3 regions of the Pseudomonas sp. S3_E10 genome follow, and region 1 is predicted to be linked to each of the others. Evidence: predicted binding sites of a transcription regulator. Region 1 holds the regulator's gene; each other region holds the start of a gene.
What was found. The regulator sigma-54, encoded in region 1, starts transcription at its own class of promoters, with help from an activator protein. The targets are predictions, from matches to a motif close to ANTGGCATNNANNTTGCTNT.
Positions count from the first base shown of each region.

Region 2: a site for sigma-54 is predicted at 2,351-2,370, ahead of glnK (P-II family nitrogen regulator). Genes of this name have one in related genera too.
Region 3: a site for sigma-54 is predicted at 2,062-2,081, ahead of glnA (glutamate--ammonia ligase). Genes of this name have one in related genera too.

Region 1 covers NZ_CP162743.1:1,808,605-1,813,414, forward strand. Annotated here, with positions in the region: gene lptC (LPS export ABC transporter periplasmic protein LptC) at 1-468, shown strand, start outside; gene lptA (lipopolysaccharide transport periplasmic protein LptA) at 455-988, shown strand; gene lptB (LPS export ABC transporter ATP-binding protein) at 988-1,713, shown strand; gene AB4N98_RS08130 (RNA polymerase factor sigma-54) at 1,912-3,405, shown strand; gene hpf (ribosome hibernation-promoting factor, HPF/YfiA family) at 3,481-3,786, shown strand; gene ptsN (PTS IIA-like nitrogen regulatory protein PtsN) at 3,797-4,261, shown strand; gene rapZ (RNase adapter RapZ) at 4,264-4,810, shown strand, end outside.
Region 2 covers NZ_CP162743.1:2,999,885-3,004,694, forward strand. Annotated here, with positions in the region: gene AB4N98_RS13545 (translation initiation factor IF-2 N-terminal domain-containing protein) at 1-365, opposite strand, end outside; partial or broken gene AB4N98_RS13550 (YifB family Mg chelatase-like AAA ATPase) at 892-1,743, opposite strand; gene AB4N98_RS13555 (accessory factor UbiK family protein) at 1,896-2,156, opposite strand; gene glnK (P-II family nitrogen regulator) at 2,579-2,917, shown strand; gene AB4N98_RS13565 (ammonium transporter) at 2,952-4,289, shown strand; gene AB4N98_RS13570 (secondary thiamine-phosphate synthase enzyme YjbQ) at 4,500-4,810, shown strand, end outside.
Region 3 covers NZ_CP162743.1:2,377,387-2,382,196, forward strand. Annotated here, with positions in the region: gene typA (translational GTPase TypA) at 1-253, opposite strand, end outside; gene thiI (tRNA uracil 4-sulfurtransferase ThiI) at 393-1,847, opposite strand; gene glnA (glutamate--ammonia ligase) at 2,182-3,588, shown strand; gene AB4N98_RS10715 (chorismate mutase) at 3,698-4,237, shown strand; gene AB4N98_RS10720 (cupin domain-containing protein) at 4,337-4,762, shown strand.

The sequences.
Region 1 (4,810 bases):
CCTGCCGCGCAGGTCGACGAAGGCGCTATCGACTATTACGCCACCAACGCCTACAGCGTGCAGTTCCTGCCGGACGGCAAGGTGCAGTACGAAATGACCTCGGACAAGGTCGAGCATTTGAAGACGACCGAAGTCACCCTGCTGACCAATCCGGACCTGAACCTGTATCGCGGCACTGAGTTTCCGTGGCACGTCACCAGCAAGCGTGGCGAGGTGAACCCGGACGGTACCGAGGTAGAACTGATTGATTCGGTGCGTGTTGCACGCACTGACGCCCAGAAACGCGACACGGTGATTACTACCAGTCGCATGACCGTATTCCCGCAGAAGCAATATGCGCAGACCGAGCAAGACGTTAGAATCGACGGCGCTGGCGGTGTATCGACTGGCAAGGGAATGAAAGCGTATTTGAAAGAAAGCAGGATACACCTGCTATCGAACGTAAGAGGACAGTATGAGGCTCGTTAAAACTCTCCCTATTTTGCTCAGTCTGGGCGCAGCACTGGGAAGCGTGAGCGCCTGGGCTCTGCCGAACGATAGCCAGCAGCCGATCCACATCTCGGCTGACGATGCGCAACTGGATGACAAGCAAGGTGTAGCGACCTACACCGGCGGCGTGATCATTACCCAGGGGTCGATGAAGATCACCGGCAATACCGTGACACTGACGCGCACCCCAAACGGTGATATTGACGTCGTGACCTCGGTGGGCAACCTGGCTTACTTCGAACAGAAGCAGTCGGCTACCGATACAGGCCCGATGAAGGGCTACGGCAAGACCATCCAGTACCATGCCCAGCAGAACCGCATTGTATTGATCGACCAGGCCAAGGTGCTGAGCCCCGATGGCAACTCCACGGAAGGTGAAAAAATCACCTATGACACCGTGAAGCAGATCGCCAACGCCGGTCGAGCCAATGGCAACAAGGTAACTGCGCCACGTCCGCGTATCGACATGGTTATCCAGCCGAAGAAGAAGGCCGAGTAATGGCAACCCTGAAAGCCCAGCATCTGGCCAAGGCCTATAAAAGCCGTCAGGTCGTGCGCGACGTCAGCCTGTCGATCGACAGCGGCCAGATCGTCGGCTTGCTCGGCCCCAACGGCGCCGGCAAGACCACATGCTTCTATATGATCGTCGGCCTGGTCCAGGCAGATCAGGGTCGCGTACTGATCGACGACCTGGATGTCAGCCATCAGCCGATGCACGGCCGTGCTCGCGCCGGTATCGGCTATCTCCCGCAAGAAGCCTCGATCTTCCGCAAACTGTCGGTTGCCGACAACATCATGGCTATCCTTGAGACCCGCAAGGAACTCGACCGTGACGGCCGCCGCCAAGAGCTGGAAAGCCTGCTGCAGGAGTTCCACATCAACCACATTCGCGACAACCTTGGCATGAGCCTGTCCGGTGGCGAGCGTCGTCGCGTGGAAATCGCCCGCGCCCTGGCGACCGCGCCAAAGTTCATCCTGCTGGACGAACCGTTTGCCGGCGTCGACCCGATTTCGGTCGGCGACATCAAGCAGATCATCCATCACCTCAAGGCCAAGGGTATCGGCGTATTGATCACCGACCACAACGTGCGTGAAACCCTCGATATCTGCGAAACCGCGTATATCGTCAACGATGGCCAGTTGATCGCCGAAGGCGATTCCGCGACCATCCTGGCCAACGAACTGGTCAAGGAAGTGTACCTGGGTCACGAGTTCCGCCTGTAAAACCACCTGTATGAACAGGGGGTGGCAGGTCGTTTGTCCGAAGCGCGCGTACCAAAGAAAAACCTACGGTTTTTTTATTGTTACCGCGCTCTAGGCAAAGCCCTCGATATCAGGCATATAATTTGCTTATGTTTGGCGCTCACGCGCCCTGTCGTGGATGGCGCATTGCGCCGGCGAATAAGGTGTTAAGCCCCTGCCATGAAACCATCGCTAGTCCTGAGAATGGGCCAGCAGCTGACGATGACACCGCAGCTGCAACAGGCCATCCGCCTGCTCCAATTGTCGACCCTGGACCTGCAACAGGAAATCCAGGAGGCCCTGGAGTCCAATCCGATGCTCGAACGCCAGGAAGAAGGCGACGACTTCGATAATGCAGACCCGCTGGCCGACAACATCGAGCAAAAAACCAATTCCGACGTGCAGGAACCCTCCTACCAGGAAACCGCCCCAACGGTGGATAACCTTGAGGAAGGCGACTGGAACGAACGCATTCCCAACGAACTCCCGGTGGATACCGCCTGGGAAGACGTCTACCAGACCAGCGCGAGCAGCCTGCCCAGCAACGATGATGACGAGTGGGACTTCACCACCCGCACCTCCGCCGGCGAAAGCCTGCAGAGCCATCTGTTGTGGCAACTGAACCTCGCACCGATGTCCGACACCGATCGCCTGATCGCCGTCACGCTGATCGATTGCATCAACAACCAGGGTTATCTGGACGAGACGCTCGAGGAGATTCTGGAGGCCTTCGACCCTGAACTGGACATTGAGCTGGACGAAATCGAAGCCGTCCTGCACCGCATCCAGCAGTTCGAGCCTGCGGGCATTGGCGCCCGCTCCCTGAGCGAATGCCTGTTGCTGCAACTGCGCCAGCTGCCCGCCAAGACACCTTGGCTGGCTGAAGCCCAGCGCCTGGTCACCGATTACATCGACCTGCTGGGCAGCCGCGACTACAGCCAGTTGATGCGCCGCATGAAGCTCAAGGAAGATGACCTGCGCCAGGTTATCGAACTGGTGCAAAGCCTCAACCCGCGCCCGGGCTCGCAGATCGAGTCCAGCGAAGCCGAATATGTGGTCCCTGACGTGATTGTGCGCAAGGACAACGAACGCTGGCTGGTGGAATTGAACCAGGAGTCGGTGCCACGCCTGCGGGTCAACCCGCAATATGCCGGTTTTGTGCGCCGCGCCGACACCAGCGCCGACAACACCTTCATGCGCAACCAGTTGCAGGAAGCCCGCTGGTTCATCAAGAGCCTGCAGAGCCGTAACGAAACCCTGATGAAAGTTGCCACCCAGATCGTCGAGCATCAGCGCGGCTTCCTGGAATACGGCGACGAGGCGATGAAGCCTCTGGTGCTGCATGACATCGCCGAGGCGGTAGGCATGCACGAATCAACGATTTCACGGGTGACGACGCAAAAATTCATGCATACCCCACGGGGTATATATGAGCTCAAATACTTTTTCTCCAGCCATGTCAGCACCTCCGAAGGCGGCGAATGCTCGTCCACGGCGATCCGCGCGATCATCAAAAAACTGGTTGCCGCGGAAAATCAGAAAAAGCCGTTGAGTGACAGCAAGATCGCTGGTTTACTGGAGGCACAAGGCATTCAGGTCGCCCGTCGAACCGTCGCCAAGTACCGCGAGTCCCTTGGGATCGCGCCTTCCAGCGAGCGTAAGCGTTTGATGTGACGGGCGGGCCACAGCGTTCCAGTGGCAGGCGTCTTTGCCTGCCGCTTTATGCACTGGCAACGAAGGAGAAGCTGTATGCAAGTCAACATCAGTGGACACCAGCTGGAAGTCACCAAGCCCCTGCGTGAGTACACCGAGAGCAAGCTGAACAAGCTTGCGGGGCATTTTGACAAGATCACCAACGTGCAGGTCATCATGGAGGTCGATAAGCTCAAGCAGAAAATCGAGGCCACCCTGCACGTACCGAATGCCAAGCTCGTCGCCAATGCTGAGCATGAGGACATGTACGCGGCGATTGACTCGCTCTACGACAAGCTGGACCGCCAACTCATAAAGCATAAGGAAAAGAATCTGCACCTGATGCAAGGTACAGGTCGTTAACTCTCCCCCCATGATCCGACTTGAAACCATCCTGACCCCCGGCCGTTCCCTCGTGAACGTGCCGGGCGGCAGCAAGAAAAAAGCCCTTGAACAAATTGCCAACCTGATCGCCCGCGAAGTGCCGGATCTGGAGATGCAAGTTGTCTTCGAGGCACTGGTTGCCCGTGAAAAACTCGGTTCCACCGGTTTTGGCAACGGCATCGCCATTCCTCACTGCCGCCTCAAAGGCTGTGACACCCCCGTGAGCGCCCTGCTGCATCTGGAAGCTCCGATCGATTTTGACGCCATCGACGGCGCCCCGGTTGACCTGCTGTTTGTGCTGCTGGTCCCGGAAGCCGCCACCGATGCGCACCTGGAACTGCTCCGGCAGATCGCCAGCATGCTCGACCGCAAGGAGGTACGCGACAAACTGCGCAGTGCCAGCAGCAACGCGGCGCTGTATCAAGTTGTCCTGGATGAACAAAACGGGCAGTAATCATGCGTTTGATCATCGTCAGCGGCCGCTCAGGCTCGGGTAAAAGCACCGCCCTCAATGTTCTTGAGGACAGCGGCTTCTATTGCATCGACAACCTGCCCGCCGGCCTGCTGCCGGAACTGGCCGAACGGGCGCTTATCCACACCGAGTTGGCGCAACCCCTGGTGGCGGTTTCGATTGATGCCCGCAACTTGCCCAGCCATCTCTCGCGCTTCCCGGAACTGCTTGAGGAAGTGCGCGCCAAACATATTCATTGTGATGTGCTGTACCTGGACGCTGACGAAGAGACACTGCTCAAGCGCTTCTCCGAAACCCGTCGACGCCACCCCCTCAGCAGCCCCCACCGCTCCCTGGCCGAAGCCATCGAGGATGAAACCAAGCTGCTGGGGCCGATCATTGACCTGGCCGACCTCAAGATCAACACCACCAGCCTCAACCTGTATCAATTGCGTGACGCCATCAAGTTGCGCCTGCTCAACCAGCCCGAACCCGGTACGGCGTTTCTGGTCGAGTCATTTGGTTTCAAGCGGGGGATGCCGGTGGATGCCG
Region 2 (4,810 bases), 1.2 Mb from region 1:
CCTCTATCGCTACTAAACGCAATCAGCTCGGATGCTTCGTCAAATACAGCGGGCTCTGGGTTGGGCGTTATGTCACGCCGATATGGATTTTTTTTTCGGATTTCCACTGTTATGGATTTGCTACCGGCAATGCTCAATGTTGAAGTGGTTTTCCTCTGTAATTGAATCTTTCTTGGTTCTGAAGGTTTGAAGGAATCCTTAAGGGAGGCTAACAGTATTTTCTTTTCATCTTCGGTTACGGTTTCGGATATAGACTCTTTTAAAATTCCAGCGTTTTTAAGCTCTTCTAATAGTCTCTGAGGGTCTGTTCGCACTGATTGTGCGAGCTCCAAAACTGTGACTTCTGGAAGGTTTTCTCTATCCATTTTTATTCTTGCTCAAGATGGGCTGGAAAGCGCTAAGCGATACAAAAAATCTCGTGAGCGCATTTTAGCTAAAGATAGCATATCGACATCACAGATAAGACACATGGATCCATTTTTTAGAGTCATGCCAAACGGAATGAAGAGCATGACCACTAGACGGGAAATTCTTACCCTGATACATACTTTTTGTTGATCAACCTGAAGGCTAGAGTGAGCCCCCTGTCGCCGGGTTTCTTTTAGATACGCACTCATGGTGCAGTCACCAGTCGATGACCAAAATCAATCGCCTCGAATCCTAAACTAAAATTGTCCTTCCGACCGTGGGCCACGAAATGCATGCCATAGCATGAGTAATTTTAGGCGTATGTCTTTTTTCAAGGTGCTCTCATAACAAGGTAGCTACTCCTGCCGCATGCGGGCACGCCCAATCGAGGCTAATTGCTTAGCACCGATCTCACGTCAAAATTTTCTTTCATTTCTCATTTCAGTCGCATTAATTTCGAAAAAGTCGCATTTATTTTGAAAGCCGACAGCCGCCACCCACCAGCGCCGGGCCTGAAGCGGAATGGTGCGGCTGGCGAAACGGCCGGTGTGGCCAGTGGCTCAGCGGCGCGAGGCTGACCACCGATTGGATCGCCGCCACTTCCAGAGCCTCCTGTTCGCTCAGTGGCGGTAGCAAACCGGGCAGGCGGCTGGCGAGCAAGGTCTTGCCGGTGCCCGGTGGCCCGCTGAACAGCAGGTTATGCGCACCCGCCGCTGCGATCAGCAATGCACGCTTGGCGGCGAGCTGGCCCTGCACTTCGCTCAAGTCTGGGTAGGGCTTGTTCAGGTACAGCAAGCCATCGGATTTGTAGGGCTCAATCGGCACCTGCCCATTCAAGTGCGCTACCACCTGCAGGAGGTGATCCACCGCTATCACCTTCAACCCGCAAGCCAGGCAGGCCTCCTCGGCATTCGCCCGCGGCACTATCACGGTGCGCCCGGCCTTGCGCGCCGCCAATGCGGCTGGCAACACACCTTTGACCGCGCGCACTTCACCGGACAGCGCCAATTCGCCCAGGCATTCGACCTCATCGAGCATCAACGCCGGTACCTGCACGCTGGCCGCCAGAATCCCCAAGGCGATGGCCAAATCAAAGCGCCCGCCGTCCTTGGGCAGGTCGGCGGGCGCGAGGTTGAGGGTGATGCGGCGCGAGGGATATTGCAGGGCACTGTTGAGGATGGCGCTGCGCACGCGGTCCTTGCTTTCCTTGACGGCGGTTTCGGGCAGGCCCACCAGGGTCAGGGAAGGCAAGCCATTGGCCATGTGCACTTCTACGGTGACGGCGGGGGCTTCGACGCCGACCTGGGCGCGGCTGTGGACAATGGCGAGGGACATGCTCGTTCCTTGAAATGGGGGGCCGCTTCCTGCGGTTTTTCAAGGGTAGACGAGGTGGGGAAGAGCGAAGCGCGGAGGTTTTACAGAACGTATCCAGAGAAAAAGGTGACGCGCGTGTGGAGGGAGCCAGCCCCCTTCCACACGGGCTGCGTTTATTCAGCGGGTGGTGTTAACCGCGCTTCCAACTCCGCGACTTTCGCTTCCAGGCTCTCCAGCCGCGCACGCGTGCGGGCCAGCACCACCATTTGGCTATCAAACTCTTCTCGGCTTACCAGGTCGAGCTTGCTGAAGCCACTTTGCAGCAAGGCCTTGAACTGGCTTTCGATTTCATTGCGGGGCAGCGGGGTTTCGCCGCTGAACAGGCGAGAGGCATGGCCGCTCAGGGCGTCGAGGAGGTCTTTGGGCGCGAGCATGGGAAATATTCCGGAAAACTGTTGGCGGGCAGTGTATCACGCAGCGTCTATAGTCTTTTTCACGGCCTGCGGCGCACGCTTTTCGCGCATCGCGCCGGACGGCGGCGCACTGTTTTCGTGCGCATTGCGGCCGCCAGACAGCCCTGCGGGTGGGCTTAAGTGGGCAATGGACTGATTTCAGTGGTTTTTACGGAGCTGGCAAGGTTTCTGCTTAGACGATCATGACCCATGCACTGATGCAGTCGCTGTGACGAATGCAGTGCGCCGACGGATCAGGGGTACAGGTTTCGTCACCAGTGGTTAGCTGGCGTCGCAATGGCAACTGCCCTTGCGACGATGCGTTACAAAGCCAGGCACTGCGCTTAGACTTGAGACGGGTTTGTTTTCCTGGGGCAAGTCCACCAATTCGGGAGAGAGTTTTCATGAAGCTAGTCACTGCCATCATCAAGCCGTTCAAGTTGGACGATGTACGCGAGTCACTGTCCGAGATCGGCGTGCAGGGCATTACCGTTACTGAGGTCAAGGGCTTCGGTCGGCAGAAGGGTCATACCGAGCTGTATCGCGGCGCGGAATACGTAGTCGATTTCCTGCCGAAGGTGAAGATCGATGTCGCCATTGACGACAAGGATCTTGACCGGGTTATCGAGGCGATAACCAAGGCGGCCAACACCGGCAAGATCGGTGACGGCAAGATCTTCGTGGTCAATCTGGAACAGGCGATTCGCATCCGTACCGGCGAAACCGATACCGACGCAATCTAAGCCGCCAAACCCCAACGCCCCAGGAGAAAACAATATGACTCTGCGTAAATTCGCAGGGCTCGGAGCCCTGTTGTCCATCGTAATGCCAAGCCTGGCCATGGCGGCAGACGAAGTGGCTGCTCCAGTCCTCAACTCCGGCGACACCGCCTGGATGCTGACCGCCACCGCACTGGTGCTGTTCATGACCATCCCGGGCCTGGCGCTGTTTTACGGCGGCATGGTCCGCTCCAAGAATATTCTGTCGGTGATGATGCAGTGCTTCGCCATCACTGGCCTGATCAGCATCCTGTGGGTCATCTACGGTTACAGCATCGCGTTCGATACCACCGGTATGGAGCAGGGCGTAGTCAACTTCAATTCCTTCTTCGGCGGCATGGGCAAGGCGTTCCTGGCGGGTGTCACTCCGGCCAGCATCACCGGGCCTGCGGCGCTGTTCCCGGAAGCGGTGTTCATCACTTTCCAGATGACCTTCGCCATCATCACCCCGGCGCTGATCGTCGGTGCGTTCGCTGAGCGTATGAAGTTTTCCGCAATGCTGATTTTCATGGGCATCTGGTTCACGCTGGTCTATGCGCCGATCGCGCACATGGTCTGGAGCGGCAACGGTGGCCTGATGTGGGACTGGGGCGTGCTGGACTTCGCCGGCGGCACCGTGGTGCACATCAACGCCGGTGTGGCCGGCCTGGTAGCTTGCCTGGTACTCGGCAAGCGCAAGGGCTTCCCGACCACACCGATGGCCCCGCACAACCTCGGTTACACCCTGATCGGTGCGGCCATGCTGTGGATCGGCTGGTTCGGCTTCAACGCCGGCTCGGCTGTGGCGGCCAACGGCACTGCGGGCATGGCGATGCTGGTGACTCAGATTGCAACTGCCGCTGCGGCGCTGGGCTGGATGTTCGCCGAGTGGATCACTCACGGTAAGCCAAGCGCACTGGGCATCGCCTCGGGTGTGGTGGCTGGCCTGGTCGCGATCACGCCGGCCGCCGGCACCGTGGGCCCGATGGGCGCACTGATCATCGGCCTGGCGGCGGGTGTGGTGTGCTTCTTCTGTGCCACTACTCTCAAGCGCAAGCTGGGCTACGACGATTCCCTGGATGCCTTCGGCGTACACGGCATTGGCGGTATTCTCGGCGCGATCCTTACCGGTGTATTCGCAGCCCCTTCTCTGGGCGGTTTCGGCACCGTGACTGATATCGCGGCTCAAGTCTGGATCCAGTGCAAAGGCGTCGGTTTCACCGTGATCTACACGGCCATCGTCACCTACATCATCCTGAAGGTGCTGGACATGGTCATGGGCCTGCGTGTCAGCGAAGAGGAGGAGGCTGTTGGCCTCGACCTGGCGCAACACAACGAACGCGGCTACAACTTGTAAGTACGCGAAAAAAAGATGCCCGGCTTGCCGGGCATTTTTTTGTCTGGCGTTTGTCAGTCATAACAAGCTGTGCCGGTTTCGCGTCGAGTTTGTGATAGGACGCACACGGCACTTTTTAGCGTGCGAATGTCTTACAGGCATGTAGGCGTATTCGGCACTTTGTTTTTTCCCAGAGCGCGCTAGAATGCGCGCCGATGGGCGGAGAACTGTATGTGGCAACAGACCCTGATAACCCTGCGGGCCAAGCCTCGGGGCTTTCACCTGGTAACCGATGAGTTGCTTGCCGGCCTGCCTGAGTTGAAGGCGTGTCGTGTGGGCCTGTTGCACCTGTGGTTGCAGCACACTTCGGCCTCGTTGAGTGTCAACGAGAATGCCGACCCGGCGGTTCGCCGTGACTTTGAGCGTTTTTTCAACTCGCTGGTGCCGCAAGGCCGGGCAGGTTTCGAGCACAACGACGAAGGTCCGGATGATCTGCCGGCGCATTTCAAGGCCAGTCTCCTGGGCTGCCAGCTGAGTTTGCC
Region 3 (4,810 bases), 570 kb from region 1:
CTTCGCCGCCGAAGTCGGCGTGGCCCGGGGTATCCACGATGTTGATGTGGTAGCCGTTCCAGTTGATAGCGGTGTTTTTTGCCAGGATGGTAATACCGCGCTCTTTTTCCTGGTCGTTGGAGTCCATCACGCGCTCGTCGTTGAGCTCGTTGCGCTCCAGGGTGCCGGATTGACGCAGGAGTTTGTCTACCAGGGTGGTTTTACCATGGTCAACGTGAGCAATGATGGCGATGTTACGTAGATTTTCGATCACTTGTGTATCTCGATCAGAGGATTCGGTGTGCTGACAGGTCGTGGCAGCGATTTACAGTAGAGTCAGGCCTTGCCGTTACAGCTTGACGGCAGAGTCGGGGGGCCGGTGACGCAGGCCACAGGCAAACAGCCCCGGGCTCTTAGCTCGGTCGATAAACGCGCACATTGGCATGCCCCTCACTGAGCAAATGGTGGGCATGCAGGCGACTCATCACGCCTTTGTCGCAATACAGCAGGTACTGACGGCTGTCATCCAGTTCCTTGAAACGCGCGTTCAATGCATAGAACGGCAGCGCTTGTACGTCGATGCCGGCGATTTCCAGCGGCTCATCTTCCGCGGCATCCGGGTGACGGATGTCGATGACGATCTGGCCGGCCAGGGCTTCGCTGACTTCTTCGATCTGCACATCCTGGCCCAACTCGTCGATAACACGATCGATCGGTACCAGCTTGGCGTTCTCGAGCGCACGCTCCAGAATCGCCATATCAAACTGTTGTTCTTCGTACTCCACGCGGTTGCGCTTGGCGTGGGTCTTGGGGTTCACCGAGATGACCCCGCAGTACTCAGGCATATGCTTGGCGAAGTCGGCGGTGCCGATTTCTTCCGCCAAATCGATGATGTCCTGCTTGTGGCTGGCGATCAGCGGGCGCAGCACCAGCTTCTCGGTCACGCAGTCGATCAGCGACAGGTTCGGCAGCGTCTGGCTGGAAACCTGGGAAATCGCTTCGCCGGTCACCAGCGCGTCGATCTGCAATTGATCGGCGATACGGGAGGCCGCGCGCAACATCATACGCTTCAATACCACGCCCATATGACTGTTATCGACTTTGCCGAGAATTTCGCCCAGCACTTCCTCGAACGGTACGCTCACAAATAGCACGCGTTGGGAGCTGCCGTACTTCTTCCAGATAAAGTGCGCAACTTCCATCACGCCCAATTCGTGTGCGCGCCCACCCAGGTTGAAGAAGCAGAAGTGGCTCATCAGGCCGCGGCGCATGATCTGGTAGGCCGCCACCGTGGAATCGAAACCGCCGGACATCAGCACCAGGGTCTGTTCCAGGGCGCCGAGCGGGTAGCCGCCGATGCTGTTGTGCTGGCTGTGGATCACAAACAACCGTTGGTCGCGAATTTCCATGCGCACTTCAATTTGCGGCGCTTTCAGGGAAATTCCAGCGGCGCCGCACTCGCGACGCAGCTTGCTGCCGACGTATTTCTCCACGTCCATGGAGCTGAACGGGTGCTTGCCGGCACGCTTGCAGCGCACCGAAAAAATCTTGCCTTCAAGGTTGTCGCCAAAATGCAGTTTGCATTTTTCGGTGATGTCGTCGAAGTCGCCCAGCGCGTACTCGTCAACCTGCAGGAAGTGTGCGATGCCCGGCATGCAGCTCAGGCGCTCGGTCATATCCTTCAAGGCTTTGGCGTCGGTCAGGCGGGTTTCCAGCTCGAGGTTGTCCCACACGCCATTCACCACCACAGCCGGGTCCAGATCGCGGAGCACGGCACGGATGTTCTTGGCCAATTGACGGATAAAACGCATCCGTACCGGTCGGCTCTTGATGGTGATTTCGGGGAAGACTTTAACGATTAATTTCATGGAAACAGCGCGCGCCGGGCCTGCTGAAAAAGGGGGGCGCGGATTATAGCGGAAATCGCTCAAGGTTTAACCAGTTAATATGCACTCACACCACAACGCACTAAAGCGGTGCATTTGCATGCGCATGCGCCACATTGCAGTGCGCTATTTTCGGGCTTTTGTCGCTGCGCACCTTTATAGGGTCGCTTTTGGCGCAAAAAACCCATGTTGGCGCACTGGCATGCAATTTGCTCTCTTGTGAGGCAGGTTGCCATGGCGGACTATCCGCGCCGGCATCACCCACATTCTAAGGGCTAACTCCACTACCCCAGCCCGAAGCCACCCGGAGGACACTATGTCGAAGTCGGTTCAACTCATCAAAGATCATGACGTTAAATGGATTGATCTGCGCTTCACGGACACCAAAGGCACTCAGCACCACGTGACCATGCCGGCTCGCGACGCGCTGGATGATGCTTTCTTCGAAGAAGGCAAAATGTTCGACGGTTCCTCCATTGCCGGCTGGAAAGGCATCGAAGCCTCCGACATGATCCTGATGCCGGACGACAGCACTGCCGTCCTTGACCCGTTCACCGAAGACCCAACCCTGATCATCGTCTGCGACGTGATCGAGCCTTCGACCATGCAAGGCTACGATCGCGACCCACGTGCGATCGCCAAGCGCGCCGAGGAATACCTGAAGTCGACCGGTATCGGCGACACCGTATTCGTAGGCCCGGAACCAGAGTTCTTCATCTTTGATTCGGTCAAGTTCAAGTCCGACATCTCCGGTTCCATGTTCAAAATCTTCTCCGAGCAAGGCTCGTGGATGTCCGACCAGGACGTGGAAGGCGGCAACAAAGGCCACCGTCCAGGCGTCAAAGGTGGCTACTTCCCGGTTCCGCCGTTCGACCACGACCACGAAATCCGTACCTCCATGTGCAACGCCATGGAAGAAATGGGCCTGGTCATCGAAGTCCACCACCACGAAGTGGCGACTGCCGGCCAGAACGAAATCGGCGTGAAGTTCAACACCCTGGTAGCCAAGGCTGACGAAGTCCAGACCCTGAAGTACTGCGTACACAACGTAGCTGATGCCTACGGCCGTACCGCTACCTTCATGCCTAAGCCACTGTACGGCGATAACGGTTCGGGTATGCACGTTCACCTGTCCATCGCCAAAGAAGGCAAGAACACCTTCGCCGGCGAAGGTTATGCCGGCCTGTCCGACACCGCCCTGTACTTCATCGGCGGTATCATCAAGCACGGTAAGGCCCTGAACGGCTTCACCAACCCGTCGACCAACTCCTACAAGCGTCTGGTCCCAGGTTTCGAAGCACCGGTGATGCTGGCCTACTCGGCTCGCAACCGTTCCGCCTCGATCCGTATTCCTTACGTGTCCAGCCCACGCGCTCGCCGTATCGAAGCGCGCTTCCCTGATCCGGCAGCCAACCCATACCTGGCCTTCGCTGCGCTGGTCATGGCTGGCCTGGACGGCATCCAGAACAAGATCCACCCAGGCGATGCCGCCGACAAAAACTTGTACGACCTGCCGCCTGAAGAGGCCAAAGAGATCCCACAAGTGTGCGGCAGCCTGAAAGAAGCCCTGGAAGAGCTGGACAAGGGCCGTGCGTTCCTGACCAAAGGCGGCGTATTCAGCGACGACTTCATCGATGCCTACATCGAGCTCAAAAGCGAAGAAGAAATCAAGGTTCGCACCTTCGTACACCCACTGGAATACGAGCTGTACTACAGCTGCTGATCCGGTAGCGCTGCTTGACGCAGCGTGATGAAAAAGGCCTCCTTCGGGAGGTCTTTTTTTGCCCGGGAATTAACCCGAATCCCCCCTCCCTCCCACAAGGAGATCAGCATTGAAACGTCGACTTGCGTTCGCTTTAGTGTTTTTCAGCGCCAGTGCATTGGCTGCGCCCCCCACTCTTGAGCCGCTGCTCAACAGCATCGCCGAACGCCTGGAAATCGCCGACCAGGTGGCGCTGAGCAAATGGGACAGCAAAAAACCGGTGGAAGATAAGAAGCGCGAACAAGAAGTGATCGCCAGCGTTGTCGCCCAGGCGCCGAGCTACAAACTGGCACCCGCCGCCGCCGAGCAATTCTTCTCGGCCCAGATCGAGGCAAACAAGCTGGTGCAGTACACCCACCTGTCCGATTGGCAGTTCCAGGGCAAGGCACCCGACGATCCGCGCCCGGACCTGGTGAAGCAGATTCGCCCGCAGCTGGATCAATTGCAAACACGCCTGCTGCAACAACTGGCGGACTTCACCCCCCAACGTAGCGACCCGCAGTGCCCTCACTGGCTGGCCGAAGCGGTGCATGAGCCGCTGAACGACCCGCTGCGGCAACTGGCGATGATCCGCGCCACGGCCGAGCTGTGTATTCGCACAGGCCAATAACGGATGACACCCACATTATTTTAGGCACCTTCCGGCATCCCTCCCCGAACAGCGATCGTAGCCTGACCGGCCACTCAGCGAACGGGATGAAACCAAACCATGGAAGCCCTCAAATGCTTGATCGCAACAGCGGCCTGCTTGTCTGCCCTAGGCTGCAGCAGCCAGCCGAAAAACGTCGTGCAAATCGAAAAGGAAACCCTGCTGCAGAGCAGCGCATCATGGGACGGAACACCTTACAAGGCCTACCCCTCCGGACCGCCGGAACTCACGCTGTTGCGGCTCAAGATCCCCGCGAATACGCAGTTACCCTGGCACAGCCACCCCATGCCGAACGCAGCGTATATCCTCTCGGGCGAGTTGATCGTTGAAGCCCGTAAAGGTGGGCAAGCCCTCACCCTGACACAAGGGCAAACCCTGGCCGAGATGGTAGGCACAGTCCATCGCGGCAGAACCGGAAGCACACCGGTGGAACTGCTGGTCTTTTACGCCGGCAGCGCGGGCATGCCACTCTCCCAGCCACACTGATAAAGCCCCACCACTGAGATCGCTCTCGCACAGCCGCCGAGAGCCCTC